Regions from separate parts of the Glaciecola sp. G7-5 genome, predicted to be linked through region 3. Evidence: predicted binding sites of a transcription regulator. Region 3 holds the regulator's gene; each other region holds the start of a gene.

Region 1 (8,384 bases), 270 kb from region 3:
GCGGATGATGAACGAGCCCTACGATCCTTAGGCTATGAAGAAGACTACCGGACGTAATAACTGGCTATTTGAGCTTACAAAATACGATAAAAAGATAAGTCGTTGTCGCATAGGGAGCGCATCATGAAACCATTGCAAGATTTTCGCAAAGAATACACCAAAGGCAGGCTTGATACTGATGTGCTCAGCACTAATCCCATGGACCTGTTTTCTCGCTGGTTAGAAGATGCCATTGCGGCAGATTTACCTGATCCCAACGCCATGACTGTGGCAACTGTTGATAGCAGCGGACAGCCGAGTCAGCGTATCGTGCTGCTTAAAGATGTGAGTGACGAAGGCTTTGTGTTTTATACCAATTTAGGCAGTCGTAAAGCACAAGAGCTCAAGCAAAACAATAAAGTGAGTTTGCATTTTCCGTGGTATTTTTTAGAGCGCCAGGTAAGAGTGTGCGGTATTGCAGAGCCATTATCACGTACAGCCGTTGCTAAATATTTTTTCTCTCGCCCAAAAGATAGCCAGCTTGGCGCTTGGGCAAGTAAACAAAGTAGCCCCATATCAACGCGCCAGCTGCTTGTTAGTCAATTTATGCAAATGAAGGAAAAATTTGCCAAAGGAGATATTCCTTTGCCTGATTTTTGGGGCGGATATTTAGTGAAGCCACAACAAATTGAGTTTTGGCAGGGCGGCGAGCATCGCCTTCACGACCGCTTTGAATATAATAAAGATGAACATGGACAATGGTCTAATCAGCGCTTAATGCCTTAGTGTATGAGGCAAATTCACTAGACCTGCCTGACTTCGTTATCAGCTAAGGCTTTTTCATGATTGACAGCCATTGCCACTTAGACTTACCAGCTTTCGACAGCAAGCTTTCGCAGGTAATTGAAAATGCTAAATCACTCGGTGTAGATAAATTTCTCGTACCGGGCTTGAGTATCAAGCAATTTCAGACCCTCCTAAATATAAAAGCAAAACATGCTGAAATAGATATTGCCCTTGGATGCCATCCTTACTTTTTAAAAGAACTTTCGCATAAAGCGTTTGAGAAAAGCATTGAAGAACTGACTGACCTTGCAAAGCAGCACTGCGATGACTATGTGGCTATAGGTGAGTGCGGCCTAGATGGATGCTTAGACATTTCATTTGTATATCAATATAAAGTGCTACAAGCACAAGTTGTCCTTGCACAATCGCTTAAAAAGCCGCTTATTCTTCACCATAGACAATCTCATAACGAATTAATAAGAATATTAAAGGCAACTAAATTTGAGTATGGGGGAGTGATACATGCTTTTAGCGGCAGTTACGAAACTGCGCAAACCTATATAGATCTTGGTTTTTCATTGGGAATAGGTGGCACGATTACTTATGCGCGAGCGGTAAAAACTCGCAATACCGTTCAACGCTTAGGTCTTGCGCATTTGCTTCTGGAAACTGACTCACCTGATATGCCGATATCGGGTTATCAAGGACAAGTAAATACCCCTGAGCGTCTCCCCTTAATCGCCAAGACCTTAGCTGATTTACTTGAAGAAACCTTGGATGAAGTCATCAGCAAAACCGATCGTAATTACCGCCGCGTGTTTATGCCCTTAGCTTAATAAATAAGATGTCGTGTGCCTATTGCGACATTCGCCTAGTTATAAAAGAGTTGTTAAGAAACTTCTTATGGGGTGTTTGTCATGATTTTTTACAGCAAACATTTTGTTTATTGTGAAAAATTCATAAGTAGTTGTAAATTAATAAAATAAAAAGTTGGCACAGCCATTGCTATACCCTCAGTACTAGGAACGTTTAGTCACTCCCGGCTAATGTTTGTTTAATCCTATTTATACTTGAAGGAAATTCACGATGTTAAAGAATATTTTATGTGGCGCTACCCTTTTATGTGCAGCTGGTTTTGCAAATGCAGCAAGTATCACTGTTAGCGAAGTTGTTACTATCGCAGATACTAACTTTCAAACTACTGTTAGCTTAGCTAAGTTTGATACCATGGGCGGTACTCGCGTACTAGACTCAGTCGCCTTTTCAATTGACGGCGAAATCATCGGTTCTGCTGAAGTTGAGAGTAGAGACGCACAAGCAGCGACTATCGTGACTAATTTATCTGCTGAGCTTATTCTTATTGATGCAATGATGAATCAATTGGTTGTGGCGATGCCAACAATCGTAAATACTTTCAGCGCAACAGCGTATGACGGTACCCTAGATTACGGCGGTACTTCAGGTTTTACCTTAAATAACATTACCGCGAGCACAACAGCAACTTCAGCGGCGTTTACTGATGCTGGCACCTTAGCGGCATTCACAGGCCCAGGTTCAACCTCATTCGTATTTGATGCAAACGCAACAAGCTCTGCAACAGGCGCTGGTAACTTGGTAACTGGTTTTACCACGCAAGCAGGTGGTCTGGTATCAGTAATCTATACTTACTCTGACATCACAGTGCCAGTATCGGCTCCTTCACACATTGCATTGATGGGCTTAGGTCTATTAGCATTTGCTGGCTTAAGAAAAGCGCGCAAATAAGCTTTATAGCAAGAACACACATTCAAAAAAATCACCGCTAAGCGGTGATTTTTTTTACTTCTTTTTTGTGTTTACCTTTATATCAGATCATCTTCGCTGTCGACCAAACGATAACTTTTACGCAGTTTATAAATCAAGCGTGTACTCAATGTTGCAGCAATAATACTGAGCACAATAATCAACAGACTCTGCAAAAGTTGGTTCTTGTTAAATGCTCTATGATGCTCTGTAATTGCTTGTTTATCTAGTACCAGCTTTAGGTAACCAATTACATTGCCTTCATATACAATATCTTCTACGAATACTAAGGGCTCTAAATCACTGTTTTTAAGGATGTCGACTACAGATAATCGATCATCTTGTTTCGCAAGACGTACGCCGAGTTCGTCGTATAGTACAGCACCTTTTACAAATATTCCTTGATTGACCACCTCTATATAGTGATCAAGCATCGTTTGGTCTTTTTGGGCCAAGGGCGCTGCCACAAGTCTAGCGGCTTGCACAGTTAGGCTACGCCCTAGTTGCTCGGACTCTACGCGGTACCAACTAGCTGCATTTTGTGTGTGCATCATATAAAGGTTAGCGCCAATCGCAACGAATAATATGAACAATATAAGCGTAGAAATACGCTTAAATATTGAGTAATTGTGATTGCTGCTACGAATATTCATGATAACAATAGGTGATGTTCTATTAAATTTGGGATGGGTCGACCATAGTGGAAAAGGCTTAATTTGCCAAGCATTTGTTGAAATCTTTAGTCTTACAAACCGCATATTTTAATCGTGTTTTTATAAAAATGGTCGATAAACACTAGTAGCTGTTTATTCTTGTTGAGAAAGTGCAATGTCAAAACTAATGTCGTCAATAGACCAACGAACACAGTTGGTGGGCGAAAACAGATTAGAATTACTTTTATTCAAATTGGGCACGCGCCATACTTTTGCCTTAAATGTATTTAAAGTGCGTGAGGTGATCACGGTGCCGGCGATGAACCAAATACCGGGTTCGCATTACAATTTAAAAGGAGTAACAAACTACCGTGGTAAGTCAATTCCCGTAATAGATTTGCGAGATGCGATTAAAATGCACAGTAATAATCCAGAGTATCAGCCTGAAAACGTCATCATCACTGAATATAACCGCAGTGTACAAGGTTTCTTAATTGGTCAAATCATGAATATTGTGAATACCTCCTGGAGTGATATTCAAGCGCCCCCGAGTTCTGTTGGGAAAAATAATTATTTAACTGCAATTACGCGCTATGACAACGGTGAAAACCAAGAATTAGTCGAAATTATAGATGTTGAAAAAGTCCTTTCTGAGATCGTACATTACGATACAACTATTTCTCCTGAAGCCTTAGATGAAAAAGTTAGCAATCAATTACGCGGGCAAAAAATTCTTGTTGTTGACGATTCTGCGACTGCAAGATGGCAAATACGCGAAACCCTAGCGCCTTTGGGCATTGAAATAATAGAAGAGAAAAATGGCTTGTTAGCTTTAAATCGCTTAAGGAGCTGGGCCGATAGCGGTAAAAAAGTAGAAGATGAAATTCTCATGATGTTTACTGATGCCGAAATGCCTGAAATGGACGGCTACAGACTAACCGCTGAGGTGAGAAGCGACGCGCGCATGGCGAATTTATTTGTTGCCTTAAATACATCCCTAAGCGGAAGCTTTAATGAAGCAATGGTAAAAAAAGTAGGATGTAATCGGTTTATTTCAAAGTTTCAACCTGATTTGTTGGTTGATGTATTGCAACAGCGCATGCGCGAGGTCATCAATAATAAAGAGAACTAAGTAAAATTTCCCACTAATTTACTTACCCGACTTGCTTATTCTGATAACATTATGAAAACTCTTTTTATAGAAAATCGAGCAATATCCAGTATTGCTCGACGCACAGAATTGCAACAGGGAACGCCTTCTTTTGAACAAACAAGCTCCAAAGCCAACTCAAACTCAAGCTAATATTCACTTTTCTACGCGTTACCTTCGCGAGCAACTGAGCAGGGGAAATACGTTAGCTATTCAGGCTGATACCCAATCGACTTTCCTTGAAGAGGAAAAGCTCGTTTCTTATATCGAACAAAAGTCGATTGATACAAATAATGTTGAAAAAATTGTCATCGTTGGTCAAGCCATCAATATTACAAGCTTAGAAAAAATGGTGAGCAAATATTTTGCAGATGCATCTTATGTATTAATACAAGCACATCACTTGAGCGATGAATTCCCACAACAGGCTGTAGAGCTCAGTATTTATGGTTCCAGTGCAAGTAATACGCACATAAGCGCAGCAGAAACTAGGCCTTCGTGTGTCGTCGCCAACGAAACGCTAAGGCAACTTGCCAATGATTTCTTTGTCGATGCGTTTAGGGTCACTAAAACGCGTTTAAGTACTCCTGGCTTGTTGGTCATGGATATGGATTCAACCATAATTAATATGGAGTGTATTGATGAAATCGCTGCTTTGGCTGGTGTAGGCGAAAAAGTGAGCGCGTTGACTGAACGAGCGATGCAAGGTGAATTAGATTTTAACCAAAGTCTATACGCACGGGTGGCTTGTTTAAAAGGAATCGAGCTTAACGAGCTCGACAAACTAAAGAGTCGATTACCCATAAACCCAGGCTTTGCTCGTACGATTGAAATCTTGCAAGCACATGGTTGGGTAACCTGCATTGCTTCTGGTGGTTTTACCTATTTTGCAAACTATCTAAAAGATAGCTTTGAGCTGAACTATGCCCATAGTAATGTATTGTCGGTTGAAAACAATGTGCTAGGCGGGTCTGTTGAAGGTGATATTGTTAATGGCGAGATGAAAAAACAGATCCTATTACAAAGAACACAAGAGCATAATTTTGATATGCAACAGACGATTGCGATTGGCGACGGCGCAAATGATTTATTGATGATGGAGGCCGCGGGAATAGGGGTTGCCTATAAAGCCAAAGCTAAAGTACAAATAGCAGCCGATGCCAACATTAATTATTGTGGCTTTGAAGGCTTACTATATTGTTTAGCGCCCTAAGGGCGATTTCAGCTTTATGTAAACGCTTTGCAAAAGCGGCCAAGTAGAAATGACGACTAAAAAGCCAATGCAATTTAGTCGTTTAGTTTGTTTTCTACATCATAACGGTACAGAACTTCAGAAGTAATGTCAGTTAAGAATAAAGCACCGGCGATGTCCCACATGCGCTCTTCAAAATAGGTAGCTTTATGAATTGCGTGTTGACTTAAATAGAGTAATTCATGCTCAATTTTTTCTAAGTCAGGCTTAAGGGCTTTATTTATCGTCACGCTAAAGGCAATGAATTCGCCATTTTGCTGAGCTTGTTTAATAAAACTTTGTTTCGCTCGGTGAGTCGACAATTCATATTGCCATTTGGCTCTTACGATATTTATAGACGGCTCGCTTTTGCTAGGCGTGGCGATATAAATTTCAGTTTTAATGGCTCGCGGATCAATCTTTAACACTTTCAAAGACTGATTTACGTAATCTTTTCCCACGTTATTGTCTTGGTATAGCCAAGCCAAGTTCACGAGCGCTAAGCTTTTGTCGTGATGTAAGAAATCCATCCATTTCGATCTCACTTGACTAACCGTTGCCATCGCAGGTAAGAAGCCTTGTTGTTTTTTCTCAACGTAAGCACAAAATTGCGGGCTGTTCTTTGAATGCAAGTTTCTAAGTGCAGACACAATTCCTGTTACCGGCTCTTCTACATCGACTTGTACAAGCTTGTCACCATTGTTGGTAATAAGCTGCATAAAGAAGTTTTCAGCCACGCTCATCTCGTCTAAAGAAACTGCCTGAACATGCAATACCTGTCTATCAATATTAATATGAACGACTCTATATTGGAGATTCTTTAACTCAAAATTTTGCGTGATTTGTTGTAAGCGCACAAAAGACAGTTCTACTTTACTGTTTAGTCGCTGAGTAAATGGCTCTTCTAGCTCAATTTTTAGTCCGCTTACCGATATATCTTCAGAAATACCACGAATGTATTGGCTGTTGCTTTTCAGCATGATCTGCGTTCGTAAAATATAACGCGCTTGCCTACGGGACTCTTCTTGTTTGTGCCTATATGATTTCACTAACATAGGCGGCTTGTTACGTGCGTGTCCAAAAGCCTTGAGCAACTTAATTTTATGCTTAAATATACGTTTGCTTTGATAACATTCTTGACCAGAACCACAGGTAATATCGGTAATACTAACCATATTACTAATCGCACTAAGCTGAGATTGTAGTCTCGGCGTCAAGGGTTTATTCAGGCGGTCAATTTTCTTGCTAACACCATCAGGAATCGACGTAGGTGAAAATGCGCCTGCCGGGTTGATGTCTGTACAAGTTACCTGATATACACGCCAGCTTACTTTTCTTGAGCCATAGCCGAGGAAGGTTGAAGCTAATTCGGGATATTGCTCCAGTTCTTCTTGGGTGGCTGAATAAAAATAGACTTTTTGGTCTTTAACATGGTTAAAGCAATAAATCGTCATTAGTGGATAGGCACTGCTGTCATGCAGCAACTGGTGTATCCTACTTGGATTGATTAAAAAGCCGATTAAATTATGGCCACGCTCATCAGTCCAATAGTCCAAAATATGTTTGTTGTGCGAATTCATCGACGCCATCGAAGCGCGATAAAAATCATGTTTATCACGAGTCACAAATACCGGAAGGGTAGGCGTGATATTAGCAAAGCTCTGTTCGTACACTTTGCTCGCCATCGACATTTCGACATTGTCTAAATTGACTTTGTAGCGATGCTTGTTGAGTTTAATCAAATCACTTACAAAGATATCAAAAGGACTATCGCCGTCGCTTTGTCTGTATAAGTGAATATTTGCTTTATCTGCTTGGCCACTTATTCTTACGACTTGATAAGAAATCGACTCACGACTCAGACCATGTTGTTTATTGACGCCTCTAAAGACAATCTGTAGTGGTTCAAACGCTTTGATTTTTTCAATCATCTTAGCGTCTTTTAACTTGATTCTAAGTCCCGACTCCGAGATGTCTAAGGTACTCGCTTGCGCGCTGCTTTTGTCTGCAAAGAAAACCTCGATGCCTACAACGTAGTTAAGACGCTCTTGTTTGCGGATAGGGAAATTGAGTAACTCTTGGCACGGAACAATGTAATTATCGTCAGGCAATACGAGTTCAGAACTAACGCTGCGTTTCTTTTGCGCGGCTAAAAACTGTTCTTTTTCTCTGTGCGCTTCTTCCAATACACCTTCATATACCCCAAAGGTATATTCGCCATAACGTTTTACCAGCTTTTCTAAACGCAGGATTCCGTTAATATTTAAGTAGTGAGCAATTCCATGATGATGGAACAAGCGGCATTCATCCTTTACGACAGTGCGTAAATCGATAGACCTTATACAAGGTTTTGCTAAGCGCTTTATTTCCATCTTCACCAAAAAGCGTAAATCAGGTGATACAGCTTTGGTCTGCCGTTCAAATTCGCTATTGAAGATGGGCTCGTTAACAAGTGGCGCAAGGCCCTGTATGACTTGCTTGTATGGAGACAAGTCTGGGCCATTGTCGGGTTTTCTACCCCCCAATGATTGCCCTTGGATGATTACGTTTTTGTGCATAGTTATAGGTATCGGAAACATCTCTTAATTTCTTTATAGCTATTTTAAAAATTTATTATTTTTATACTGTTGATCCTATCGGCTAGTTTAATTGAAGTTGGCATGTAGTATCATCATCTTTTTTCGAAAAAGGACTCATCTTTTATGGCAAAGGCGTCAAAAACCCAATTTGTTTGCACCGATTGCGGCCATAGCACAGCCAGGTGGCAAGGACAGTGTATCTGCGGTAGTTGGAATACGATGCA
Region 2 (8,384 bases), 560 kb from region 3:
AAGAAGCCGCAATGGCCCTAGTCATTGATGCCCGCTACAGTAAAGACGAAATTTTAAATGCATATATCAATGAGGTCTTTTTAGGACAAAACGGGGCAGTCGCTGTCCACGGTTTTGGATTAGGTAGTCATTACTTTTTCAATAAACCTTTAAAAGAACTTGCCATACATGAAATTGCGACGCTCGTTGGTTTAGTCAAAGGGCCGTCGTATTATGACCCAAAACGCCATGTAGAGCGAATGACCGAACGCAGAGACTTAGTATTGCGGATGCTTCTTGAAGCCGGTGAGATCACGCCCGACGAGTATGAAATTGCGGTAAATTCTCCCTTGCAAACTAACAATAATCCCAGTTTAGCCTCAGGTAAACATCCTGCTTTTATGGATAAAGTGAGGCAAGAGCTTAAACAAGTGGTGCAAACACAAGAAACCCGACTTTCAGGAGTAAAGGTATTTACTACCCTAGATATAAACGCACAGCGGCGCGCCGAAAAAGCAATAGTTGGGGTTGTTGCGGCTAAGGCTAAAGCATACAAACAACCCGATTTAGAAGCCGCGCTGGTTATGTCCGATATTAAAACAGGGGGTATACGTGCGTTAGTGGGTGGTAAAAATACCAGCTATGCAGGGTTTAATCGCGCATTGAACGCCTATCGTCCGATCGGTTCGCTAATAAAGCCTGTGATTTATTTAAGTGCACTTGAAAATTCGAGTCAGTTTACGCTTGCTACCTTAATTGACGACAAACCAATCAGTTTTGATGACGCAGATGGTAAAAAATGGCAGCCGTTAAATGCAGATAAAGAGTTTAGGGGACAGGTGCTTTTACTTGATGCACTAGTGAAATCGTACAATGTACCAAGCGTTAACTTGGCCGCGAGTATAGGTTTTGATGAAGTCGTTAATAGTTTAAACCGTTTAGGCGCCGATAAAACCGTACGGCCCTTACCTTCAGTGGCCTTAGGAGCGGTTGATTTATCTCCTTTGCAAGTAAACCAGGTATATCAAACTATTTCGAATAACGGTATTTTAAAGCCTTTATACGCGCTCTATGCTGTGAGTACGCATGAAAATGACTTGATCTGGAAGCGCCCTCCAAGACAGCAAATCAGAGCTGACGAAGATGCTACATACTTGTTGAATTACGCCTTACATAAAGTGACGACGGAAGGCACCGCAAAACGCATTAAAACCGCCTTTCCTAATGTGAATATGGCAGGGAAAACAGGTACTACAGACGATTATCGAGATAGCTGGTTTACTGGCTTTGATCGCAACTTAGTCACCAGTGTTTGGCTTGGAAATGATAATAACACGCCTATTAATATGTCGGGCGCTACTGGAGCGCTGCCAGTTTTTATTGCCTTGCAAAAACAACAATCACCTAAAACGCTCGTTAGGCGCTTTCCGAGTAGTTTGACCATTGCACATTTTAATCGTTTGACGGGCGAACAAACCCTTCCAGGCTGCCCAAATGTAATTAGTGTGCCTGCATTAAAGTCTTCTCTAGGAGAACCTTCAGGGTGCTTGAGTCAACCCGTACCAGTAAAACAGCCAAGTGAAAAGAAAAAGTCTTGGTGGGACAGGTTGTTCGGAGATTAAGATAAACAGCACAGTACCCTAAATACCACCTTGATATGGTGGAAGTATGCTACGCCTTCTATAAACACAAAGCCTTCTGTAAGCACATCGTCATTTTTACACAGGCAAGAAAGGCGCTTGCGAAGACTCGCGCTGAAACACACAGTTTTGGTCACGCGACACAAATATTACCAGTGCACCTTTAGTGCGCAAACTCAGCCTTATGCACCACCAGGGTGCGATGATTTCGGTCGTTTAGGGCGCAAATTATTATAAGTTACTGATATTTATTACTTTTAAATTCTGGCACTGCTTTTGTATTACTCCGCATAGACTCAACACATTTTCGTTTAATTTAAGCAGGAGCAACAACATATGAAATTAGTCACTGCAATCATCAAGCCTTTTAAGCTTGACGATGTTCGTGAAGCCATCTCTGAGATAGGTATAGATGGACTGACCGTTACCGAAGTTAAGGGGTTTGGACGCCAAAAAGGGCATACCGAACTATATCGTGGCGCAGAATATCAAGTAGACTTTTTACCAAAAGTTAAGCTTGACGTCGCTGTGCAAGACGAACAAGTCGAACGTTTAGTCGAAGCCATTGTTGGTGCTGCAAAGACCGGCAAAATTGGTGACGGTAAAGTATTCGTATATGACTTAGAACAAGCCGTACGTATTCGTACCGGTGAAGTTAACACAGAAGCCCTATAAGCAGTATTCTTGGAGAACAGCACAATGGAAATTACATTCGAACTCGGGTATGCACTAGATACCTTTTACTTTTTGATTTGCGGCGCCCTTGTAATGTGGATGGCGGCCGGTTTTACCATGTTAGAAGCGGGTCTAGTACGCGCTAAAAACACCACTGAAATTTTAACCAAAAACGTGGCGCTTTATGCCGTAGCATCAATCATGTATATGATTTGTGGTTACAGCATAATGTACGGCGGTGACGATTTTACTTTATTCCTTAGCGGTATAACGGGTGATGGAGCAACAGGTGTTGAAGAGCCTGCAGGATATTCACCATCAGCTGACTTCTTCTTCCAAGTGGTATTTGTAGCGACTGCTATGTCTATTGTGTCAGGCGCGGTTGCTGAGCGTATGAAACTTTGGGCATTCTTGGCGTTTGCTGTGGTACTGACTGGCTTTATCTACCCAATGTCTGGAAGCTGGACTTGGGGCTCACAAGCTGTGTTTGGCATGTTCACTTTAGGTGACTTAGGATTTAGTGACTTTGCAGGTTCTGGTATTGTGCACATGGCTGGTGCTGCTGCAGCGCTTTCTGGCGTACTTATTCTTGGCGCTCGTAAAGGCAAATACACTAAAGATGGAAAAGCTAATGCAATCCCTGGTGCAAATTTACCATTAGCAACATTAGGTACATTCATCTTGTGGATGGGCTGGTTTGGTTTCAACGGTGGCTCTGTACTTGCTACGGCCAACGTAGAAAATGCTAACGCAGTTGCGGTTGTATTTATGAACACAAACATGGCTGCTGCCGGTGGTCTTGTTGCTGCATTATTACTAGCGCGTATTTTGTTTGGTAAAGCAGATTTAACCATGGCCTTAAACGGTGCACTAGCTGGTTTAGTTGCCATTACCGCTGAACCTTCAACACCAACTGCTTTAGAAGCTACTTTGTTTGGTGCCTTAGGTGGACTATTGGTTGTGGTAAGTATCATTGGTCTAGACAAATTAAAAATCGATGATCCAGTAGGTGCTATCTCTGTCCACGGTGTGGTTGGTTTCTTAGGTCTTATCTTAGTACCGCTTACCAACGAAGGTTCAAAATTCACAGGTCAGTTAGCAGGCGCAGCCACTATCTTCATCTGGGTATTTGTAACAAGCACAATTGTTTGGTTAGCACTTAAAGCTGTTATGGGCATCAGAGTCTCTGAAGAAGAAGAGTACGAAGGTGTAGACCTAAGCGAGTGTGGCTTAGAAGCTTACCCAGAATTTAAATAAGCCTAGAGCGACGCCTTTATGGCAAAGTTTGTAGGGAGATGCGGTAAACAAGAAAGAAAATAATAATAAGACAGAATAATATACCGCACTATAAAAGCCAGCAATTTGCTGGCTTTTTTTTGTTCACTATATACCCGCCATAAAACTTACCAAGTACCTGTATTTTCCATCGATGCCCATGGTTCTTCAGCCGCCAATGCCTCACCTTTTTGTAAGAGCTCAATTGAAATGTTATCGGGAGATTTTACAAAAGCCATGTGCCCATCCCGAGGAGGTCTATTAATCGTTACACCGTTATTTTGAAGTTTACTACACAAGGCATATATATCGTCTACACGAAATGCTAAGTGGCCAAACGCTCTACCTGTTGTATATTCTTCTTGCTTATCCCAATTGTAGGTAAGCTCTAATAATGGTGCGTCGCGTTCCTGTGCCAGAGTTTCATCATCGGGTGCGGCTAAAAAGATTAAAGAAAATCGGCCTTTTTCACTGTCATATTGACGTGTTTTAACCAAGCCAAGTAAGTCACAATAAAAGTGTAGTGAAGCATCTAAGTCAGTCACTCTTATCATGCTATGTAAGTATTGCATCTATTCATCCTCGTTTATATTTTGCTTGTCGTCTGTGCCATGCGCCCATACCGCCAGTTCGTTTTGGCAGGGATCTAAAAAGTGAAATCGTCTTCCGCCTGGGAACGAAAATATATCCGTTTTGATACTGCCACCACAGGCAATTATTTTTTCTAAGCAGGCCTCTAGATCATCTGCATACAACACCACCAATGCAGAGCCTTCACTTGCGTTGGCAGCCATGGGGGCGTGATAAAAGCCACCGGCAATGCCTGCTTTTTCGAATGCGGTATATTCAGGTCCATAGTCAACAAATTGCCAATTGAAAGCTTTACTATAGAATTGTTTTACGGCATTGAGATCGTTTGCAGCTAACTCGATATAGTTGATAGGTATGTTACTTGACATGATTTGCCTCGTGCTAACTAGCCTAGAATTGACGCCAAAGCATACCAGTGCATAAGACATCTTAGCAAGGCAAACGATTGACTAAGTATTAATACCTATTTTTGCTTCAGCCTCTTTTATGGTGCTGTATTTCCACATCAATTTTTTTAAATTCAGTAAAATCACTGCTAAAGAAAATAAAAAAAGCGCAGTTAAAAAGAAGATTAATTATGAAAATGCATTGGAGTTTTTATGCAAAAAGGTTTTACATTAATTGAATTGATTATTGTGATCGTTATATTAGGTATCCTTGCCGTTACCGCTGCCCCCAGATTTATTGACCTTTCTGATGATGCCATTGAATCGGCTACAAAGGCAGAAGCCGCGAGTTTTAAAGCCTCGATTAAATTAATCCATGGGCTATATCAAATAAGACAAACATCTCCAATACCGGTTGAAGATAAATTAGTCAATATCGACACCATCTCAGGCTGGCCAACGGGCAGTGGAAGCGGGTCTGCATTTTGCGTAAATTTGTGGAACCAAGTGTTAAATAGTTCAGAATCAGTCGTTGGCACATCAAATCCTACCCAAGCACTATCAGATGGATGGAATGCTTATGGGAATGCTGAATTTTGTGCTTATGGCAAAAAACATTCAAACTTAACATTTGCTAGCGGCAGCTTGCCGCATTTTGTCTATTATATTCGCGATATTGCCCCGGTATCTGTTTACGGTCAAAGTTATGAAGGTGAAGCGGGAGAAATACAGTTAATCAATCTGTAATCTACTGGATTATTTACACCTCAAAAGGGCTGAGTAAAATCAGCCTTTTTTTTGAATCGAAGACTGTTCGGTCACTTGAAATGCGGCCCGTTAAACAATCTACATTCTTCACGCATTTGTCTATTTTATTGTGTTTGCATCTGCGCGACGTCATCATTTCCTATGGCGAGTGCTTAGATATTTCACTATACTAAACAAACACACAACATTACCCCGTTGTGACTGCCAACAAGCAATTCTTAATACCATCAAAACGGGACCTGTTTTATAGAACAGGGGAGAAACAATGTTTGAGATATTTACAAGCTTAGCTGATTAGCTAACTTACGATGTATTAAGACTTTCGCCCGAGTCAAAATTAGCAGACGCTATACACTTCTTCATTGAAGATGTGACAAAAATATATGTGCTTTTAGTCGTCATGATTTATTTCATTGCGGTGATAAGAGCATCTTTAAATGTTGAACGGGTTAGAGATTATTTAGCGCAAAAAAATAGAGGTATAGGTTACTTTCTGGGGTCTGGATTTGGGGCGATTACCCCTTTTTGTTCTTGCTCAAGTATTCCGGTATTTCTTGGTTTTACTTCGGCAGGTATTCCCGTTGGAATTACCATGGCGTTTTTACTTACGTCTCCACTGATAAATGAAGTTGCAGTGTTGTTATTGATGAGTTTACTTGGATGGAAATTCACCCTTTTGTATGTCGTGACAGGCATGCTTATCGGTATGTTAGGTGGTTTTTTTCTAGACTCAATAAAAGCAGAGCGCTGGTTGCAGTCATTTGCAGCGAAAGCACTTGCTAAAGGCAAAGAGCAACAAAATAGTCAAGCCAATGCCATGGACTCACCAACGAAGATGACCTTATCTGAGCGACATGCCTTTGCTAAACAAGAAACATTAGAAATTTTTGGCCGAGTCTGGAAGTGGGTAATTATAGGTGTTGGTTTAGGCGCAGCTTTACACGGTTTTGTTCCTGACGGCTGGATTGAGCAACATCTTGGCGATGGACAATGGTGGTCTGTTCCCGCCGCAGTTCTCATTGGCATTCCTCTTTACTCAAATGCCACTGGGGTTATTCCCGTCATGGAAAGCTTAATCGTTAATGGTCTACCGATTGGTACAACCTTAGCTTTTTGTATGAGTACTGTGGCAGCAAGTTTTCCCGAGTTTATTCTACTTAAACAAGTCATGCAGTGGCGATTATTGGCCATAGTATTTATGATGTTGCTAGTGTCTTTTACTGTCATTGGTTGGATATTTAATACATTTACTAATTTTTTATAAGGTGATTTATGAAACAAGTTAAAGTTTTGGGTACTGGGTGTGCAAAGTGCGTTAAAGTTGCTGAATTAATTGAGAAGATATCAGTCGACCTAAATGTTTCTGTCGACGTTTTAAAAGAAACTAATCCCCAAACGATTATGGAATACGGTGTGATGAGTACACCTGCTGTTGTTGTTGATGAAAAAGTCGTGCATTCAGGTTCTATTCCGCAAACCGAACAAGTTAAAGCTTGGTTAACGGCCTAATCAAAAGTCCCGTCAGTTTGACAAACGCACATGCAATAAGGGTGCTTTGTCTATGTTAGGCCTTATCCTTAACTCAAGGACGTGGACCCAGATGCTTGGGTGTAAATGCTGAGTGATTACTTGAAAAATACAAGGATAGTACCTATGTCACTACTATATTTCTTTTTAATAGTCATTATGCTTTCCTATTTGCTTCCCTTGTTTCTTGGTGTAGTGGTTATTGCCGTTTTGGTCGGCAAGCCATACTGGCAAGAATATAAACGAAAGAAAGCCGCGAGTGCTCCTTTTAAAAAACAATGGCGAGCTATTCTTGGCCGGCGCATGCCTTATTTCAAGACAATGCCTGCGCACCTGCAACTACAATTAAAGCAACATATTCAAGTCTTTATTGCTGAGAAAAAGTTTGTTGGAAAAAATGGACTAGTAATTAACGATGATATTAAAGTCACTATTGCCGCTCAGGCTTGCTTGTTGTTGCTAAACCGAAAAACAGATTATTATCCGAAACTACGTACTATTTTGGTTTATCCTCGTGCTTTTGTGAAAGAACAGGAAGTGACTAGTACCGACGGCGTGCAATCACTGCAGCACACAGCACTTGCCGGTGAATCATGGGGCTTTGGAAAAATTGTTTTATCTTGGCAAGATACTGTAAATGGGGCTCACATACCCGATGATGGGCACAATGTCGTTATCCATGAATTCGCCCATCAGCTTGATCAAGAAGACGGCTCTGCAAATGGGGCGCCCATCTTAAGTTATCAGCAAAGTTACGCTTGCTGGGCAGATGTGTTTTCTGCGCAGTTTGAAAAACTAAAAAAGCAAGCACAGCGCGGGACGCACTCCGTCTTTGACTACTATGGCGCAACCAATCCGGCTGAGTTTTTCGCAGTCGCAAGCGAAGTGTTTTTTGAAAAAGCCAATGAGTTAAGAAATGAACACCCTAAGCTATATAATCAACTCTCACAGTATTATCGCGTTGACCCTGCTGATTGGTAGTCATAACTAGTTGCTCAAAACCTTAACTGTCCTCGCTTGAAAAATAGTTAACGCTCGTCTTTTCGGCTTTGGCTTGATACATAGCAATATCAGCATTGCGCCGCAATTTTTGCGCACTCTCGCCATCCAGAGGATAGACAGCAACGCCAATGCTACCACTCACCGACACCTCGATATTATTGGTCATTAGCGGTGCTTGCCAGGCGTCAACTATACGCTTGAGGATGAGCGAAATCTCGCTTCTGTTTTGAACTCCCGGTATGATGATCATAAATTCATCTCCACCAATTCTGCAGACGATATCCATATCTCGTAATACATCGTGCATAATAGAGGCACAGTGAATTAATACTGCATCTCCAACCTCGTGTCCGTGGGTGTCATTTATCTCTTTAAATTCATTGAGGTCCATAAAACAAACCCCAACAAGGCTTGAGTCTCGCTTAGCGCGCAAAATAGATTGCTCGAGTAAAGGCATTGCAAGCCTTGCGGCATTGCATCCGGTCAACGCATCAAAATTTGCCAACTTTTCAATTTCTTGTTTTTGTGTTTCTATTTTGTT
Region 3 (8,384 bases):
CTTTTCTAACCTAGCTTGTGTGTGCGTTGTTTCGATTGTGTCAGACATTGAGTCGGTCTATATAAGAGTGTTAATTTGCGCTACAGCAATATTACTGTGTCTTATAAATGCTTTTGTTGTGTTTGTAAATAAGAATGTTGCAGTGCGCTATGATGTGGCGCAAGTATAGCATTTGTCAGAACATTGTGGGATGAATTGACTGGAAAGATGCTATTTATTCGCCTTCATCAAATTTATTCGCGATGAGGTTTTCAATATTCTGCATAGCGACTTGTGCATCAGCACCGTCGCAAATTAACGTCACTTGTTTGCCTTGGCTGCTTTCTAACATCAATAAGGCAAGTACGCTATTTGCGGGGGCTTGTTGTGAGTCTTGTTCAAGCACTATTTCGCATTCATAGCTATTGGCTAACTGCACTAACTTCGTCGCAGCCCTTGCATGTAAGCCTAGTTTATTAACAATGGTAAGTGTCTTTACTAGCCTCATTTTTTAGCTCCGTTTTCCCTAGTTTACTCGCTGCCGGCTTCGCTATTGATGTTACTTTGTGCGTCAGGCGTTTCTTCAGCGTTTGCCATTTCTAAAGGTTTTGATAAGCCAATTTCACGGTGTTTAACTTGCACATCACCGTGGCTACTTTTAAATGCCTCTGCTAAAGACTGCGCTACGTAAACCGAACGATGTTGGCCTCCTGTGCAGCCAATCGCAATGGTGACATAAGAGCGATTATTGCGCTCTAAGTGGGGTAACCACGTTGTTATTAAATTTTGAATTTGCCAAATTAACTTCATTACCAATGGTTGGCTTGATAAAAACAACTCAACGGGGCCATCAAGTCCACATAATGGTCGTAGGTCAGGATCCCAATGTGGATTAGGTAGAAATCTTACATCAAACACATAATCTGCGTCTTTGGGGATGCCGTATTTAAAACCAAATGACTCAAAGACAATGACTAAATCAGAGCTTTTCTTACCTAAAACGCGCTCGCGAATAAGTTCAGCTAAATCATGTACCGATAGCTTGTCGGTATTTATATGTAAATCCGCTTTTTCTGCGACGGGCACTAAGATTTCGCGCTCTTCGTTGATCGCATCTACCAGTGAGTTACTGCGTTTGAACAAGGGATGTAGGCGCCGCGTTTCACTATAGCGTTTGACGAGTACATCGTCACTTGCATCAAGAAAAATAATGGTAATTTCCCAAAATTCAGGCAGGTAATTAAGTAGTTCGCTAATTTCATTTTCAGTTTCAGGCATATTGCGCACATCAATACTCACGGCAACAAGTTCATGTTGATCCACCAAGGTGTGCGTAAGTGTGGGTAGAAGTGAAACTGGAATATTGTCTACACAGTAGTAGCCAAGATCTTCTAGTGACCGCAAAGCGATTGATTTACCCGAACCTGAGCGACCGCTAATAATCAGAAGTTTCATTTATCACCTTATAAGAGTTACATATGCGTTTGTTTTTATTGCGCTTATGTTCATGAAAAGGTTTAGGCTAACGCGGCGACGATTTCATTTTTGTTTGTGGCTTTACGTATAGCCTTGACGGTGTCCTTATTACTCAGTTTGCGTGCAATACCAGATAATGCTTGAAGGTGTTGATCGGTTTGTTCCTCAGGGACTAATATGGCAAAGAAGATATCTACAGGTTTGCTGTCAATAGCGTCAAACTCAATGGGCTGACTACTAGTGACTATCACCGCAATCATATTGCTTAAGTCTTTAATTTTGCCATGGGGGATAGCAATGCCATGCCCTATACCAGTACTGCCCATTTTTTCGCGGGCCAGTAAACTGCTTAATACTTCCACTTGGTCTAATTCAGGGGATTGTTGGACCGCAATCTCGGAGATGACTTCGAAAATTCGTTTTTTGCTATGACATTCGACCGAACATTGAGTTCGGTCGAGTGAAATGATGTCATTTATTATCATATTCTACTTAGTGACGTTTCTGTTTTTCTTTGTGTTTAATGACCTGACGGTCAAGCTTATCAATGAGGCCGTCGATGGCCGCATACATATCTGTGTGTTCGGCATTCGCAAATACTTCGCCGCCACTTAAGTGAAGCGTCGCTTCTGCTTTTTGAGTGAGCTTTTCGACGTTGAGAATAACATGAACATTGTTAATGTGGTCGAAATGCCTTTCGAGTTTTTCAAATTTGGTATCAACATAATTGCGAAGTGATTCTGTTATGTCGATATGATGACCGGTTAGGTTTATTTGCATAATGCTCGTCCTCTAATGCTTGGCCTCAAACGAGGCTTTTTCGTTGATTCGAAGGGGGAATATGTAACGATTCCCGGTATTTTGCAATTGTTCGTCTAGCTACCTTAATACCCTGGTCCGAAAGCAATTGCGCAATCTTGCTATCGCTTAATGGCTTATGCGCAGGTTCGTCAGCCACGAGCTTCTTAATAAAGGCTCTGATAGCGGTGGAAGAACAATTTTCACCTGACTCCGTTGCTACATGTGACGAAAAGAAATACTTAAGCTCATAAATACCTCTGGGAGTATGCATGTATTTTTGGGTTGTTACACGCGAAATTGTAGATTCGTGCATATCGACCATTTCGGCTACATCATTCAACACCATTGGTTGCATTTTTTCTGGCCCTTGCTCAAAAAATTCGCGTTGTTTGGCAACAATACAATGCGACACTTTAAGTAAGGTTTCATTTCTGCTCTCTAAGCTTTTTATAAACCATTTTGCTTCTTGTAAATGAGACTTAATATATTGAGAATCGTTCGGATTTTTAGTCGTTTTTGACAATTTAGCATAGGTTTCGTTTACCGTCAGCGCAGGTAGAGCTTCGTTATTGAGTTCAACCGTCCACACGCCTTTTTTCTTATAGACATTTACGTCGGGCACAATATATTCTGGTTCTCGTGACGATATTGAGCTGCCAGGACGAGGATTTAAGGTTTTTAATAAACGCATTACTTCCCGAAGTTGGTCTTCTTTGAGGCGAGTCTTGCGCATTAAGGTACGATAATCTTTGCTACTAATTAAATCTGAATGTTCATCAATAATACTGCGAGCTTGCGCCAACCAAGGTGTATCTTCGTTAAATTGTTGAAGTTGTACGAGTAGACACTCTTTTACCGAACGCGCGCCTGAGCCCACCGGATCAAATCGTTGAATGCGTTTCAATACACATTCGACTTCGTCGAGTTCTATGTCTTCATTATCTAAACTCTCGAGAATTTCTTCACTACTAACGGTCAAGTAACCTGATTCATCGATAGAATCAATAATTGCAATTGCGATAGATTTGTCATTATCACTAAAGTGGGTGAGTTCTACTTGCCACATAAGGTGGTCTTGAATAGATTCGGTTGTTTCTCCTTGAAAAACGTAGTCATCATCAGGATTAATACCGGTCATGCGCGTTGGCGCTGAAGTCGACCCTAAATACTCTTCCCAAGAGCTATCTAATGGCAAGTCATCGGGCAGTTCTCTATTCTCAAGCGCATCATGCGAATCCATAGTATCTGGCACTTCAGTGTCGCCGTTGGCCATTGCTGTATCGTTGTTGTTTGTCGCTTCGGCACTCACTGACAACTGTTCTTTATCAGTGCGAGAATCAAGGGTTTGATTGTCATCCGATGACGCACTATTGCTTTCTACATCATGCTCTGCAGTCTCTAATAATGGATTGGATTCAAGGGCTTCTTGAATCTCTTGTTGTAAATCCAGAGTAGAAAGCTGCAACAACTTGATTGCCTGTTGCAATTGAGGAGTCATGGTAAGTTGTTGACTAAACTTGAGCTGCAACGAAGGTTTCATTACTGACCTTCTACTTTATTAATGCGGTGTTTTTGCATAAGGGGCTCTAATTTCTCCAATTGTAGGAAACATCGGTTCCTGTCTATTTTGACATAATGCTGAAGCTATCAACGACTAAGCACTCACTTTTCTACATGATAGCGCTTTAGCGAGTCATTACAAAGAAAATTGTTCACCTAAATAAACATCTCTCACCGTCTGGTTCGAAAGTACTTCTTGTGCACTGCCCGAGGCAATAAGTTCCCCATGGCTAACAATATAGGCTATTTCACAAACATCGAGGGTTTCTTTAACGTTGTGGTCGGTAATGAGTACGCCAATGCCGCGCTCTTTCAACTGATAAATAATCTTCTTTATGTCATTCACCGATATAGGATCGACACCAGCGAATGGTTCATCTAGTAAAATAAATTTAGGATCAGCGGCTAATGCGCGAGCAATTTCAACTCTTCTGCGTTCACCACCCGACAGGCTCATGCCTAGACTATTGCGAATATGATTAATATTAAAATCATCAAGCAGTTCATCTGCAATGCGTTCGCGTTGTTCTTTTGAAATCTCTTTGCGCGTTTGTAAAATTGCCATTAAGTTCTCATACACGCTCAGCTTTCTGAATATAGAAGCTTCTTGTGGCAAGTATCCAATACCCTGACGCGCTCGCTCATGCATCGGCTGAAAACTTAAATTGGTTTGGTCTATAAAGATATCGCCCTTATCTAAGGGAACTAAACCCACAATCATATAAAAGGTAGTGGTTTTGCCTGCGCCGTTTGGTCCTAATAAACCCACTATTTGCCCGGTCGATACTTCAATACTCACATCTCGTACTACTTGACGTGACTTATAGGACTTGGCTAAATGTTTAGCGGATAATGTACTGCTCACGGTTTGTCCTCATCGTCTTTTTTATCTGAAACGAAGGCACCTGGACTCAATACGGTCGTTACTGGGATTTCACTATTGGCATCAGTTGAGGCAATAATTTGTTCTTTGGCCATGTTAAAAGCGATAGAGTCACCATTAACCTTAATATCGTTTTGGTTAATTGCAGCATTGCCTTTTAAAGAAATCGTTTGTATTTCTACTTCATATTTTATTTCATTTGCACTGGCTGTGACCACCGAGCCATCTTCAAGCTTCTGTTTATAACTAGCAGGATTCCCCGTTGCAGTGATGACCTCTTTGCCTTTACCTGCGGTCGCATCTGCAACAACCTTATCGGCTAAGATTTCAAGACTACCTTGGCGTATTATTACATTATCGATGAAAATTGAAGTTTTAGTTTTACCATCGACAGATTGATTTTTGGATTTTGCGGTGACCGGCAATAAAAAATCGGTCGCAATGGTGCTTTGCTCACTTGAGGGCGGTGTTGATTGCGCCGCGATGACTTTACTCCCAAGGTTGACAACCAACAAGCTAGCCAAGATGCTGGCATATAAGCCCTTCCTACGTACAGACTTATTCAGCTTAACTGCGTAATTGCTTTGACCGCCGTTATTAGCTTTGGCATCGCCGCCTTTTGCAAGGCGTAGATTAAAGAACGGGGTTAAATTGGGTCTGTACATGTTGTTTAAACTCGTATTGTTGGGTCGTTAAATTACCAAAGATGCCAATGCTGTTAACCTCATAATTGAGGCCACTAATGGTTACTTTTTGGTCTGAACTTAGGGTTTTGTCTTGTAAGTTGATTTCAATGTACTCGGTGCTTATTTCCTTAATATACTCTTGCGATCGCAAATTCACAATCTTGACGTTTTTTTCAAGTTGAATTCTATTGTTCGTATATAATGTGCCTTCACCAGCAGTCACTTGCCACGGCTGCCCATCATCTAAATAGAGGGTGTAGACAGGATTATGAAATACTGCAAAACCTAAGGCATCGTAATGCTCCATTTTATCGGCAGCCACTTGATGGCTCAGCCTACCTTCTTTATCATACAACTTACTATTTAGGTTAACAGCTTGATAATTTGGAATTAATTCAATATCACGGTCGTTGGCTATTTGTTGTTCTTCATCTTCAAATAACATTGGTAAATAAAGAATGAGTACCGCCGTAAAAATAATAGCGATACTCCATGTTATACGATTCATATACTGGCACCGTGAACTATCTCAAGCTTACCTTTTGCCTGTAAGAATAAGTCACACACCTCTCTTACCGCACCTTTACCACCACCTAAGGTGGTAATGTAATTAGCTTTCATTTTAATAAGTGGATGGGCGTCAAGCGTTGCTACTTTGATACTGCTAAAAGGAAACATTTCCATATCAGGCATATCATCACCAACGCTGGCTATTTGATGACTTTGGTATCCTGTTATACGCATTAATTCAGCTAAGGCTTTGTGTTTGTCTTCACGCCCCTGTAACAAGTGGCGCACGTTGAGCGCTCGCATACGTTGCTCAACAATTGCAGACTTACGACCGGTAATTACGCCCACCATTACACCGCATCTCGCAAGGGCTTTGACGCCGTAGCCGTCTTTCGTATTAAAGGCTTTTAATTCTTCGTTGTTATTACCTAAATAAATTTGGCCATCACTAAAAACGCCGTCTACATCAAAAACGACGAGTTTTATCTTTTTACATTTTTCGAAAAATTCTGATGAAACGGGTTGGTAAAGTGTGTCAATCATCGCTTCATTATTCTCTTCGCTCGACAATGCTTGATTTTGTGTGTCGTTGTGCATATCTACACGACTCCTGCTTTTAGTAACATGTATGTGGTCAGTGCGCCTATCGCTTGTTTCTTTTCATTCAAAACAAACAAGGCGTTTATTTTTTTACTTTGCATTAGATTCAATGCGTCTATGGCTAGGGCGTTTTCGGTAGTGCTTACTCCCCCACGGTCATCACTTCGCAGATTGGGGTTTGATGAATGTCGACACGTTTGTCGAGTGCTCTGCGAAGATCTCCATCACTGAAAATACCTATTACCTGATTGCTGTCGTCTACCACAGCAGTAACCCCAAGACCTTTCGATGAAATGTCCAGTAACGCTTCTTTTACATTGGCAGACGATGGTGTTAAGGGAATATCTTTACCACTTACCATAATGTCAGCGACGGTCAGTAATAAGCGTTTGCCTAAGGCGCCGCCAGGATGAGAAAAGGCGAAATCTTCGGCGGTAAAACCTTTGGCTTCTAGTAATGCTATGGCCAATGCATCGCCTAATACCAATGTTGCCGTAGTGCTCGTGGTGGGTGCTAAGCCCAATGAACAGGCTTCTTTTTTCACGCCCAGTTGCAATACCACATCGGCATATTTGGCAAGGCTACTGTCTTGCTTATTGGTAATTGCAATTATAGGAACTTGAATTCGTTTAATGGACGGTAAAAGGCCTATCAATTCATGCGTTTCGCCAGAGTTTGATATCGCTATTACGACATCATTTGGACTAAGCATGCCAAAATCACCATGATTTGCTTCACCCGGATGCATGAAGAACGAAGGCGTTCCTGTACTAGCAAAGGTGGCGGCCATTTTATTACCAATGTGACCAGACTTACCCATACCTGATACAACGACTTTACCTGTGCATCGCATCAGTAAATCACAAGCTTGAGTAAAACTTTCATCGAGTTGCGATTGCAAGGCCCCAAGTGCTTCTATTTGGTTGTTAAACGTTCTATTTGCGGATTCTAAATAAGTCATATAGTCGAAAATAACCTGAAAATATTGTAAAAATGATGCACCTAAAGTGTACTTATACCAGTGCCAAATCTTGATTGATAAGCACAAGGCCTAGGTCGTAACTAGGCAAATAAAAAGTACTGATAGCCCACAAAAATCCCAAGGAAAATAACCGCTTCTATGCGATTAATTTGTCTTGTTCCTTTTAGATTAAAGCAGAACACAAACAATAGTATAGATAAACCGAGCATGACCAAGGTGTCTCGATTTGCTGCACTGGCGTCAATCGCCCCTGGTGCAATCAGACCCGGCATAGCTAAAACTGCAAGCAAATTAAAAATGTTTGAACCGATGATATTGCCTAATGCAAGATCATCTTCACCTTTCATGACGCCCGCAACACTGGCTGCTAACTCAGGTAAACTAGTCCCTATTGCAATAATTGTTAAGCCAATCACTAAATCACTAATACCAAAGTACTTAGCAATATAGACCGCCGATTCAACCAAGAAATGCGCACTAAGCGGCAGAACAACCAAACCCACGCAGACCCAAAATATTGCGGTACTTGTTGCTACGTTACGCGGGATTTCTGAGTCCGTCTCTTTTATTAAGGGGTCGTTCTTCTCTACTTTAAAAGACAACAGCGCCATACCTGCAATCACTAGCACAAAAAGGGTGATTAAAACGATGCCTTCAATTCTCGATAAATCGCTATCAGCAAGAAAATATACGCCTATCAGCGTAATCACTAACATAACGGGCAATTCACGTTTTAGCGTCGTAGACGAGACTATTAAGGGCTTTATTAGCGCTGTAATGCCAAGCACCAGTGCGATATTTGTAATGTTTGAGCCTATTGCATTACCAACTGCGGTGTCTGTACTGCCTGCAAAAGAGGCCGTTGCGGCCACGACTATCTCTGGTGCAGAAGAGCCCATAGCGACAA
Region 4 (8,384 bases), 2.1 Mb from region 3:
GCAGCCTCATTAGGATAATACTCGCTAAAGTAAGTGTGCAAATTATCTGCGAAGTCCCAAAAACGTGGATGACTTCGCCGGATACCAAAGCGATCTAAGAGCCTAGTGTAATCTTCAGCCGTTTTCATAGACGCTAATTGAGTCGCAAAGCTGTCTACTTCACCCTCTTCTATACGCAAAAATGCGTTGGGGTGAGAGGTCATAAAGCCACTTGATATGGTCACGGTATCCTCTTCAAATAAGCGCCGTTCTTGCTCGCCAAATAAATGTGAAATATTGCTGTGGGCGCTGTGTCGTAGCATAGTGTATATGTGACGCTCGTTTGAAGATTCTCGGTAAACTTCGATTAGTGTCGATTCGGGCAACAAGAAAAGGCCACGGCCCACCAACTTATTAATCCTCTCAAAGCTTGACAGTAGCGAGGGCGCTTGAAATCCAGAATCCTTTAAGTGTTTGCGACTTTGTACATCTGCAACCTTGTCTTGGATAAGAGCGTAAAGCTCTGTGAGAGGCTCACTTGTCTTGTATTCAATATCGCTGCTTATTTGACTTTCATTGGCTTGGTAAACAAAATCTTCGACCTTACTTACCGAGCCCCGATACCACTTCTTTCGGGTTGCTTTTTGTGCTTTTTGAGGCAAAAAAGATAAGAAGTTGAATTCGCCTTCCATTCGCAAAAAATCCATATACATGCGACTGTTTAACTGATGCCCTACATTCCCGTAAACATCGTAACCGGCCACCAATAAATAGTGAATCCTCTCAAACAACGGGTATGTTAATATCCATGCGGTCTGTGGACGGTTGCCAACAAGGCCTTTAACGACGCTTGCTGCATCACTGTGGCGAAAAACCGTTAATGCCAAATTATCATTCGTGCCTTCACCGTCCCACAAGAGGTCTAAAGTAATCTCAACGCTATCATCGATGCTTGTATCTATAAATTCAGACTTTGCCTGTAAATACTTACGTTCTTGCTTAGCATATTTAATCCACGCTGTTGGCAATGCATTACTCTGCTCCTCAGCGGGCAATGATATATTTTGTAAAGCGTCTTGCAAAAATTGGTTATTGCTTTCGGCTGAGGCTACACGTGGGTCTGCAAAAAGCACCCAAAAATGGTCATTAATTACGTTAAGCGCCATTTGCCCGCGACAAACCGGGCCTTTGATAAATTGCATTATGGTATTTTGCGATTCGTCCAACATATAGCGATATCGCGAATCTACCGGTAACTGTGCAAAAGTGATAAAGGGGTTTGATGCTTCTTCAGGCAGGTAGGAAGGTAAAAATTCAACCGTATATTCAGGCTCTATAAACCACGTTTTCCATTTTTGCATTCTGTCAGCCGTTAACAGAAATGGCATATGTGATTTATGTACCAAGGTTTCTGTCACCGGGATAATGCGATAATAAACGCGCTTGACCTTCGGATCATCAAAAGGACGCCGAGTATAAATACCATCTACCGCCTTCCCTGGAGGACTAATTGAGCGCACCATCTTAAAAAACTGCGGCTTTGTTTGAGAAGTACTATTAGCATCGCCAAAGTCATCAAAATGTAAATTCACTAAAAACAAATGCTCAAAAACATAGCGACTCATTAGCTGGCTTTTTAAATCATCTTGGTTAAGAAATGCTTCCCAATGATCAATTTTTTTCAAGATGTCGTCACTCAAGACAAGTTCATCACCGCCCTTTGCCCCCTTAGCAATCCACAAGCTAAGGGTCTCGTGTTCTTCTTTTGTTAATTTTGGTAAGCCATACGGCATTCCCCAAAGCGGATAATCTTCTTTATAGCTTGTTAGCTCGTCTAGCTTAGGACATTGATATTCTCGATTTATCTCTAACGCAATCTCTTGTGGTAATAAGGCCTGCTTTGGTAAAGGCGAGGATTGTTTTAAAGCTAAAAGTTCAGCCATGACACTACTGGCGAGGTTTTCGTGTGCACCTGCAGGTGCGTCAGTCACTATCGGAAAAAAATCTTTGTCTCGCCACGTTTCAAGACTGTGCGCGTCCTCAAACAAGCGAGTTAAATTTGACTCAATCAAACGTTCTCCATCATACACTCTTGCCTTGTTTGCTCCTCTAGCAATCCCTTCGATGCTACCTAGTTTAAGCTGACATGGTGCGTCATAGCATGCATGGCATACCACACAGCGTTGGTCGAGGATGGGTTTAACCTGCTTTCGAAAGTCTATAGGTAAAGAATCTAATTGAGGTGGTAATGTTTGTTGAGCCGCGATGGGTTTTGTCGCAAGTGCGGTGTCAGAATCAACAAAATAGACAGCTGTTATTCCAATAATGACGAGCAGTAACAAGACCGCCTTTGATACTTTGTTCATGAAAATCCATGTTTGTGCTGGTAAGCCATGCTACCTTGATTATAGGGTTATGAAGTTCGGCATTTGCGAGAACTTGGCGTATATTATCAAGAAATTATACGGTAACGTAATCAAACTTCCTAATTAAGCAACAAGCGTATTTGTAAACCTTTCACACATTTTACTTTTTGTTTATTCTAAAATATTGTTACGCTGTTGTTTTCGATGAAGTTTAGTTAACAAGCACTTGGTTCGGCTCTTGCAAAACAAGCGATGAGTTCTAAAAATCCTAAAATAAAGAAAGGAATAATAACGTGTTTATCATCAAGTATTATCTTGGGGGCGCAATTGCGTCACTCGCGCTAGCAATACTCTTACCTCATTGGTATTTCTCATTTGTGTTTGTATGGCTAGCTATATCCCTGCTAATTGTCAGTATTGCCTATATTTTTGATGTTCCAGGTGTGTTCAGAAAACAAATGGATGGCTCAATACCATTTTATGTAATGTGGCTTTTGTTGCCCTTCTTTTTAGGTGTACAGCTATACAATAGCTGGGCTAGACGAAATGACTCTGTGCCAGCAATACAAGAAATTGCACCCAATTTATTTCTTGGTTGTCGCTTGTTTCCATCAGACATCGACCATTTAGAAAACAGTGGCGTCTGCGCTATTTTAGATGCCACGTCAGAATTTAGCGGACTAAATTGGAGTGCCCATGACAGCAATTTAGCTTACTTAAATGTCCCTATTCTTGACCATTCAAGCCCACATCGAGAAGATCTCAACGAAGCGGTCAATTGGATGTCGCATCATATAGATAATGGCAGGGGCGTAGTCGTGCATTGCGCGCTCGGCAGGGGGCGTTCGGTTTTAATTGTCGCAGCTTATCTACTTGCTTCTGGCAAGTTTGACTCGGTAGACGAGGCCCTTTCCTTCATTAATAAGATAAGAGGTACGGCGCAATTAAACAGTGGACAATACAAAAAACTCTGTAAGCTTCACAAACAAAATGCATGGCAAAAAAAGTCTGCCGTTTTAATGATAGCAAACCCCGTATCGGGAGGCGGCAAGTGGAAGCAGTTTAAAGACGAAATTGAACAAAGGCTTTCTAGGCAATATAAACTTGACTGTGAATTAACGACTAAATCGAAAACGGCAAAAGATATTGCCCTGGCAAACAGGCATAAAAACTACTTCATGATCATTGCGTGTGGCGGAGATGGCACCGTTAATGAAGTCGCCAGCGCTTTAATCGATACTCAAACCGTTATGGCTATTATCCCCCTAGGGACTACAAATGCTCTTGCTCATGTACTGATGGGAAACAAGAGTAAACTCAGTCCTGTCGAAGTCGCCTGCGATGACATACTAAGCGGTGACAGTAGAGCGATTGACACCGCAATTTGTAACGATGATATTTTCTTGCTCTTAGCGGGCATAGGCTTTGAGCAGCAAATGATTGCATCGGCCGACAGACAAAACAAAGATGAAGCGGGCGAGTTCGCTTATTTAGAGGGATTGAGTACTGCTTTTGGCCAAAATGAAGCAAGAGAATACGAAATCACCATCGATGACAACGAGCCTCAGAAAATAAATGCGAGCAGTATTGTTGTGGCAAATGCAGCCCCCTTTTCTACCATATTGGCGCAAGGATCAGGAGCGCCAAATCCAACCGATGGAAAACTCGATTTGACGATTTTAGATACCCAAGAAAGTTTAGCCCTCCCCCTACTATCGTTAGTCTCTCGAGGTATTAATGGGCGCGTCGACCAAAGCGCTGAAACCGATGGTCTACAAAGTAGGCACTTGGAAAAAATAAAAATAGAGAGTGATGGTCCAATAGACTACGCAATTGACGGTGAGGTTCGACAAGCAAAAACAATCAATATCAGTATTAATAGCAAATCGCTACAGGTTGCGCATAAACAACAAGTATGAAGTAATTGAGACAATACTGCGCCGCGCTTTATAACAAACGTCAGTCGCTAAGGTAGGACCTTTGTGACCTTTTTATTTGGAAACAAACAATGAAGATGAAAATCGAACCTTTACTCGAAGCTATTCGAGCCAATTTTTGGTTTGTACCCACGGTGATGATTATTCTTACCTTGTTTATGGCCATTTTTACGATTTGGATAGATGCCTCACGTTTCGCTAGCGTCGATACCCTATTTCCGATTCTATATAGTAGTGATGTAGAAGCCATTCGTTCACTCTTAGGCACCATTGCTGCTGCGATGATCACAGTGACAAGTATTGCATTTTCTATCACCATCGTTGCGCTAACACTCGCCTCATCGCAATTTGGTCCACGACTCATGCGAAACTTCATGAAAGACCGAACAACACAAATTGTACTAGGAGTTTTCATCTCCACTTTTCTGTACTGTATTTTTATCTTCTGCGCCATCAGCTTAGAAGCACCTTACAAATTTACACCGGGCATAAGCGTACTATGGGCGATTTCAATGACCTGTGTTTGCATCGGCTTTTTAATTCACTTTATTCACCACGTTTCAATATCGATTCAAGCAGATTCAGTCATTGAAGATGTTTATTGTGAACTTAAACAAAGTATCGAAAAACTTTTTCCAAATAACATTCCTAGCGCTAATGAAATGCTTCCTTCTGAGGGCAATGTGGGAAAGGGTGAATATTCGAGTTGTGAACAATTGCGCTGTGAACATTCGGGCTATGTACAATTAATCGATTTACCCGCTTTGATAGCAAAACTAGTTACTTTAGATATGCAAGTAAAGCTTCATTTTTCACCTGGTGATTATGTTGTTAAAGGAGATGTATTTGGTGACCTTTATGCGAGCAAAGCTATTGATGAAGAGCATAAAAATGGGCTGAAAAAACACTTTATGCTTGGCTCTCAGCGGACTCCTGTGCAAGATCCAGAATTTGCTGTTGGGCAGCTCGTAGAAGTTGCCGTAAGGGCGCTTTCACCCGGTATAAACGACCCTTTCACTGCGATCACCTGTGTAGATAAATTAAGCTCTGCAATGAGTAATTTGTGCGCAAAACAGTTCCCTAATGTTATCTGGCAAGACGAGCAACAAGTGGTCAGAGTGGAATGTAAGTCTATTACTTTTGCGGCTATTGCTAACGCCGCTTTTGATCAAATTAGGCAACATGCGTTCAATGATACCGCGGTCACCATAAGGCTGCTAGAAGCGTTAAAATCAATAGCGTTAAGAGCCAACAAAGACGAACACTATGACTTTGTGTTTCAGCAAACCGATATGATTGAGGAGAGGCAAAGCTCACGTAAGGTTTCGAGCTTGGATGCCTTGGCAATAAAACAAAGAATTCAAGCTGTAAGAAGTTATTTAGAACAAAGTAGCGCAGCTTAAGACGCTACTTTGTTCAGCACCCTATTTATTCGTGCTCGATCCATTCCCGTGACAATGAGTCACTTCTGAACGAACGATTGCGCCATAGTTGAGAATCAGTATCAAAGCCTCGGTTGCGCCATAACTGAGAGTCAGTATCAAAGGTTCTGTTACGCCACAACTGGGAGTCGATATCAAACGAGCGGTTGCGCCATAACTGCGAATCAGCGTTAAAGTTGCGATTTCTCCAAAGCTGTGAATTACTATCAAAACTCGTGTGATTCCACAGTTGTGATTCGCCATTAAATGAGGATTTCAGCCATGATTGTGATGCATCAAGCGATGACATTCTCCAGCGTTGTGACTCATCGGAATCTCCCGACCATTCTAGCCCTTCAATCCCTGGAATATAAAAATCAGTTTCGTTTTCATGCAGTCTCACAGGTCCAATATAATGTTCTTCACCCGATAAATCTTTGGCTATCGACATATCTGCGTTAGCGCAACCTGTGGCAGTGCTTTCTATGGCTGCCATGGCATCGACCAAGCCTGCACCTTGCTGAAAAATACTAAATGCTAATTGTCCATTTTCGGTGGTTGCCGCTTTCGCGGTTTCGATAAGGCGACACTTAATATCGTCAGGTGTAAGGCTTGGGTTAGCTTGCAACATAAGTGCAATTATACCTGTTGTAACCGCTGTTGATTGTGATGAACCTGACATTTCAAAATAATTATGTTCTTCAAGGCCAACATCTGTCTCAGTAATAACTTCTGATACCTCGCCGCTTATAGGATCGGTCACAGTTACGATGACTTCATGGACATCTTCAAAAACAGGATGAGATTTACGAACGAGGGTAAATTTATCCATTATTCCTTGGATATGACCACCTGGCGCGACTAACTCAGGTTTAACAAAGCCTTCGTAAGTTGGGCCTGCACTTGAGAAAGAAGCAACAAAATCATCGTTCATGTTGTTAGGTGTGTAATTATCTGAAATTGCGCCCACGGTAATTACGTAAGGGGTATTCCCAGGTACGCCTATTGTCATTGCATCTGGGCCACGGTTGCCCGCGGCAGCAACTACCGTAATACCCGCTTCCCACGCCTTCATTAGGGCTTGATTTAATGGATCATCCCAATAATATGAACTGGGTATAGCACTAAATGATAGATTCAGCACTTTAATGTTATGAACATCCTTATTCTCGACTACGTATTCTAAGGCGTTGAGTATGCTTTGGTAGCTTGATTGGCCTTGGTCATCAAAGGCTTTTACGACGACTAAATTAACATCAGGCGCTATACCATTGTAACCACCAAGGAAGTTACCGTCTTCATCAACACGCTCACTTGAGTTAGTAATAATACTGGCTAAATGCGTGCCATGTCCGTTTTCATCATTTTTCTTAACTTTCTTATCTTTCTTATCAGCTAGTGTTGAATCAAGAACATCTATTTGGGTAATATTGCGGCTTCCATTAGTCGCTGTTGATTTTATTTCAGCTAAATCCCTAAGGCCTGTATCGATAATAGCGACGGTTACTCCGTAACCGGTAATGCCTATTTCGTGAGCTAAATTTGCTTTCACGAGTTTAGGATAGCCAGTATCTCTTTCTTTACCCAATGCATAGCTAGTTGCAGGGATAACGACGTTATGAACGATATCATCAGGGTAAACGAGTGCCATTTGATAAGATTCGTTATTAAGCGCTGACAAATTCTCAAAGCCAATACGAATATTGATATTTTCTCCGCTTACGAGACCAATGGATTTAGTAAACTTTAGCTCCGTGTCACTTTTCGTTCTGAATGAAATATCACGGTCATTTATATTCAGTGAGCTTACGCTAAGATTGGCTTCGGGATAGCGTAATTTAATGCCTTTTAGCGTTCGCTGGTTAATATCTGATACATCAATAACCCAGGTTATTTCATTGCTGTCCTGTCGAAAGTCGATTTTTGCAGGAGCAACAGCCATTTCTGGGACGACTTCTTTAGCTGAGCTACCATCATCTGGAAGCGTCGTTGAACTAAGGCTGGTCTGCGAAAATTCAATCTGATAGTCACTTTGATTAGTCGTCTTTAATTTTGCAAAACTAACTTCAACTTTAAGCGCTTCGCCAGGGCTAAGCTCTACTTTTTCAGAATCCTGCAAAGTTATCGTGCCGTTGAGCGCTATCGTTTTAGCTGAAATTTTTGAACCGTTTACTGTAATAGACTTTATTTTTCTATTTTCACTTGGCATGTTTAAGTTTATTGAATCTATTAAGACTGTGTCACTACCAGAGTTAGATCCTTCCCAGATAGCGGTTCTTGCTTTCACGTTAAAGGTAATAAGCTGATCAGAATGCGAGGGTGTCACGCTTGAGACGTTGATACTTTGATCTTCAAAAAAACGAATCATAGGGTTCATTTTTTTGATTTCTGCTCTTTGCGAGTCCGATAGTTTGACCGATACCGCTTCAATCAATGAATACTCTTGCACGACGATGCCGCCAACGCTATTAACATCGTCTACAATAGTCGCCTTCTTTGCCCCTTGGAGAATATAATCAGAATAAACCTCGTTTGTGGGTTTGCTGTGAAATTTACTCACCAAGCCTATCCCCACTGCGATAACTACGCCCATCACTAAAATCTTTTTCATTGTTAACTTTACCTTAAATGCTAAAATACAGGTAATAAAACAAAATAAGTTAATCAAAACCAATTGTGCT

Evidence for each region. The regulator sigma-54, encoded in region 3, starts transcription at its own class of promoters, with help from an activator protein. The targets are predictions, from matches to a motif close to GTTGGCACGNNNNTNGNNT.
Region 1: a site for sigma-54 is predicted at 1,755-1,773, ahead of AC0L6H_RS11650 (choice-of-anchor E domain-containing protein). Genes of this name have one in related genera too.
Region 2: a site for sigma-54 is predicted at 1,883-1,901, ahead of glnK (P-II family nitrogen regulator). Genes of this name have one in related genera too.
Region 4: a site for sigma-54 is predicted at 2,571-2,589, ahead of AC0L6H_RS01260 (diacylglycerol kinase family protein). Genes of this name have one in related genera too.

The regions. Positions count from the first base shown of each region.
Region 1 covers NZ_CM147892.1:2,639,854-2,648,237, forward strand. The annotation lists gene era (GTPase Era) at 1-57, shown strand, start outside; gene pdxH (pyridoxamine 5'-phosphate oxidase) at 124-765, shown strand; gene AC0L6H_RS11645 (TatD family hydrolase) at 822-1,601, shown strand; gene AC0L6H_RS11650 (choice-of-anchor E domain-containing protein) at 1,852-2,529, shown strand; gene AC0L6H_RS11655 (AhpA/YtjB family protein) at 2,607-3,305, opposite strand; gene AC0L6H_RS11660 (chemotaxis protein CheV) at 3,376-4,332, shown strand; gene serB (phosphoserine phosphatase SerB) at 4,463-5,563, shown strand; gene AC0L6H_RS11670 (PilZ domain-containing protein) at 5,638-8,106, opposite strand; partial or broken gene radA (DNA repair protein RadA) at 8,284-8,384, shown strand, end outside.
Region 2 covers NZ_CM147892.1:1,808,586-1,816,969, forward strand. The annotation lists gene mrcB (penicillin-binding protein 1B) at 1-1,601, shown strand, start outside; gene glnK (P-II family nitrogen regulator) at 1,956-2,294, shown strand; gene AC0L6H_RS07840 (ammonium transporter) at 2,319-3,551, shown strand; gene gloA (lactoylglutathione lyase) at 3,698-4,141, opposite strand; gene AC0L6H_RS07850 (VOC family protein) at 4,142-4,528, opposite strand; gene AC0L6H_RS07855 (prepilin-type N-terminal cleavage/methylation domain-containing protein) at 4,760-5,293, shown strand; partial or broken gene AC0L6H_RS07860 (permease) at 5,580-6,578, shown strand; gene AC0L6H_RS07865 (thioredoxin family protein) at 6,587-6,823, shown strand; gene AC0L6H_RS07870 (M90 family metallopeptidase) at 7,001-7,822, shown strand; gene AC0L6H_RS07875 (diguanylate cyclase domain-containing protein) at 7,845-8,384, opposite strand, start outside.
Region 3 covers NZ_CM147892.1:2,373,039-2,381,422, forward strand. The annotation lists gene mgtE (magnesium transporter) at 1-48, opposite strand, end outside; gene AC0L6H_RS10415 (HPr family phosphocarrier protein) at 215-487, opposite strand; gene rapZ (RNase adapter RapZ) at 511-1,434, opposite strand; gene ptsN (PTS IIA-like nitrogen regulatory protein PtsN) at 1,497-1,940, opposite strand; gene hpf (ribosome hibernation promoting factor) at 1,948-2,235, opposite strand; gene AC0L6H_RS10435 (RNA polymerase factor sigma-54) at 2,261-3,796, opposite strand; gene lptB (LPS export ABC transporter ATP-binding protein) at 3,953-4,681, opposite strand; gene lptA (lipopolysaccharide transport periplasmic protein LptA) at 4,678-5,364, opposite strand; gene lptC (LPS export ABC transporter periplasmic protein LptC) at 5,333-5,893, opposite strand; gene kdsC (3-deoxy-manno-octulosonate-8-phosphatase KdsC) at 5,890-6,438, opposite strand; partial or broken gene AC0L6H_RS10460 (KpsF/GutQ family sugar-phosphate isomerase) at 6,495-7,456, opposite strand; gene AC0L6H_RS10465 (calcium/sodium antiporter) at 7,558-8,384, opposite strand, start outside.
Region 4 covers NZ_CM147892.1:302,721-311,104, forward strand. The annotation lists gene AC0L6H_RS01255 (fatty acid cis/trans isomerase) at 1-2,345, opposite strand, end outside; gene AC0L6H_RS01260 (diacylglycerol kinase family protein) at 2,639-4,264, shown strand; gene AC0L6H_RS01265 (DUF2254 domain-containing protein) at 4,354-5,685, shown strand; gene AC0L6H_RS01270 (S8 family peptidase) at 5,711-8,314, opposite strand.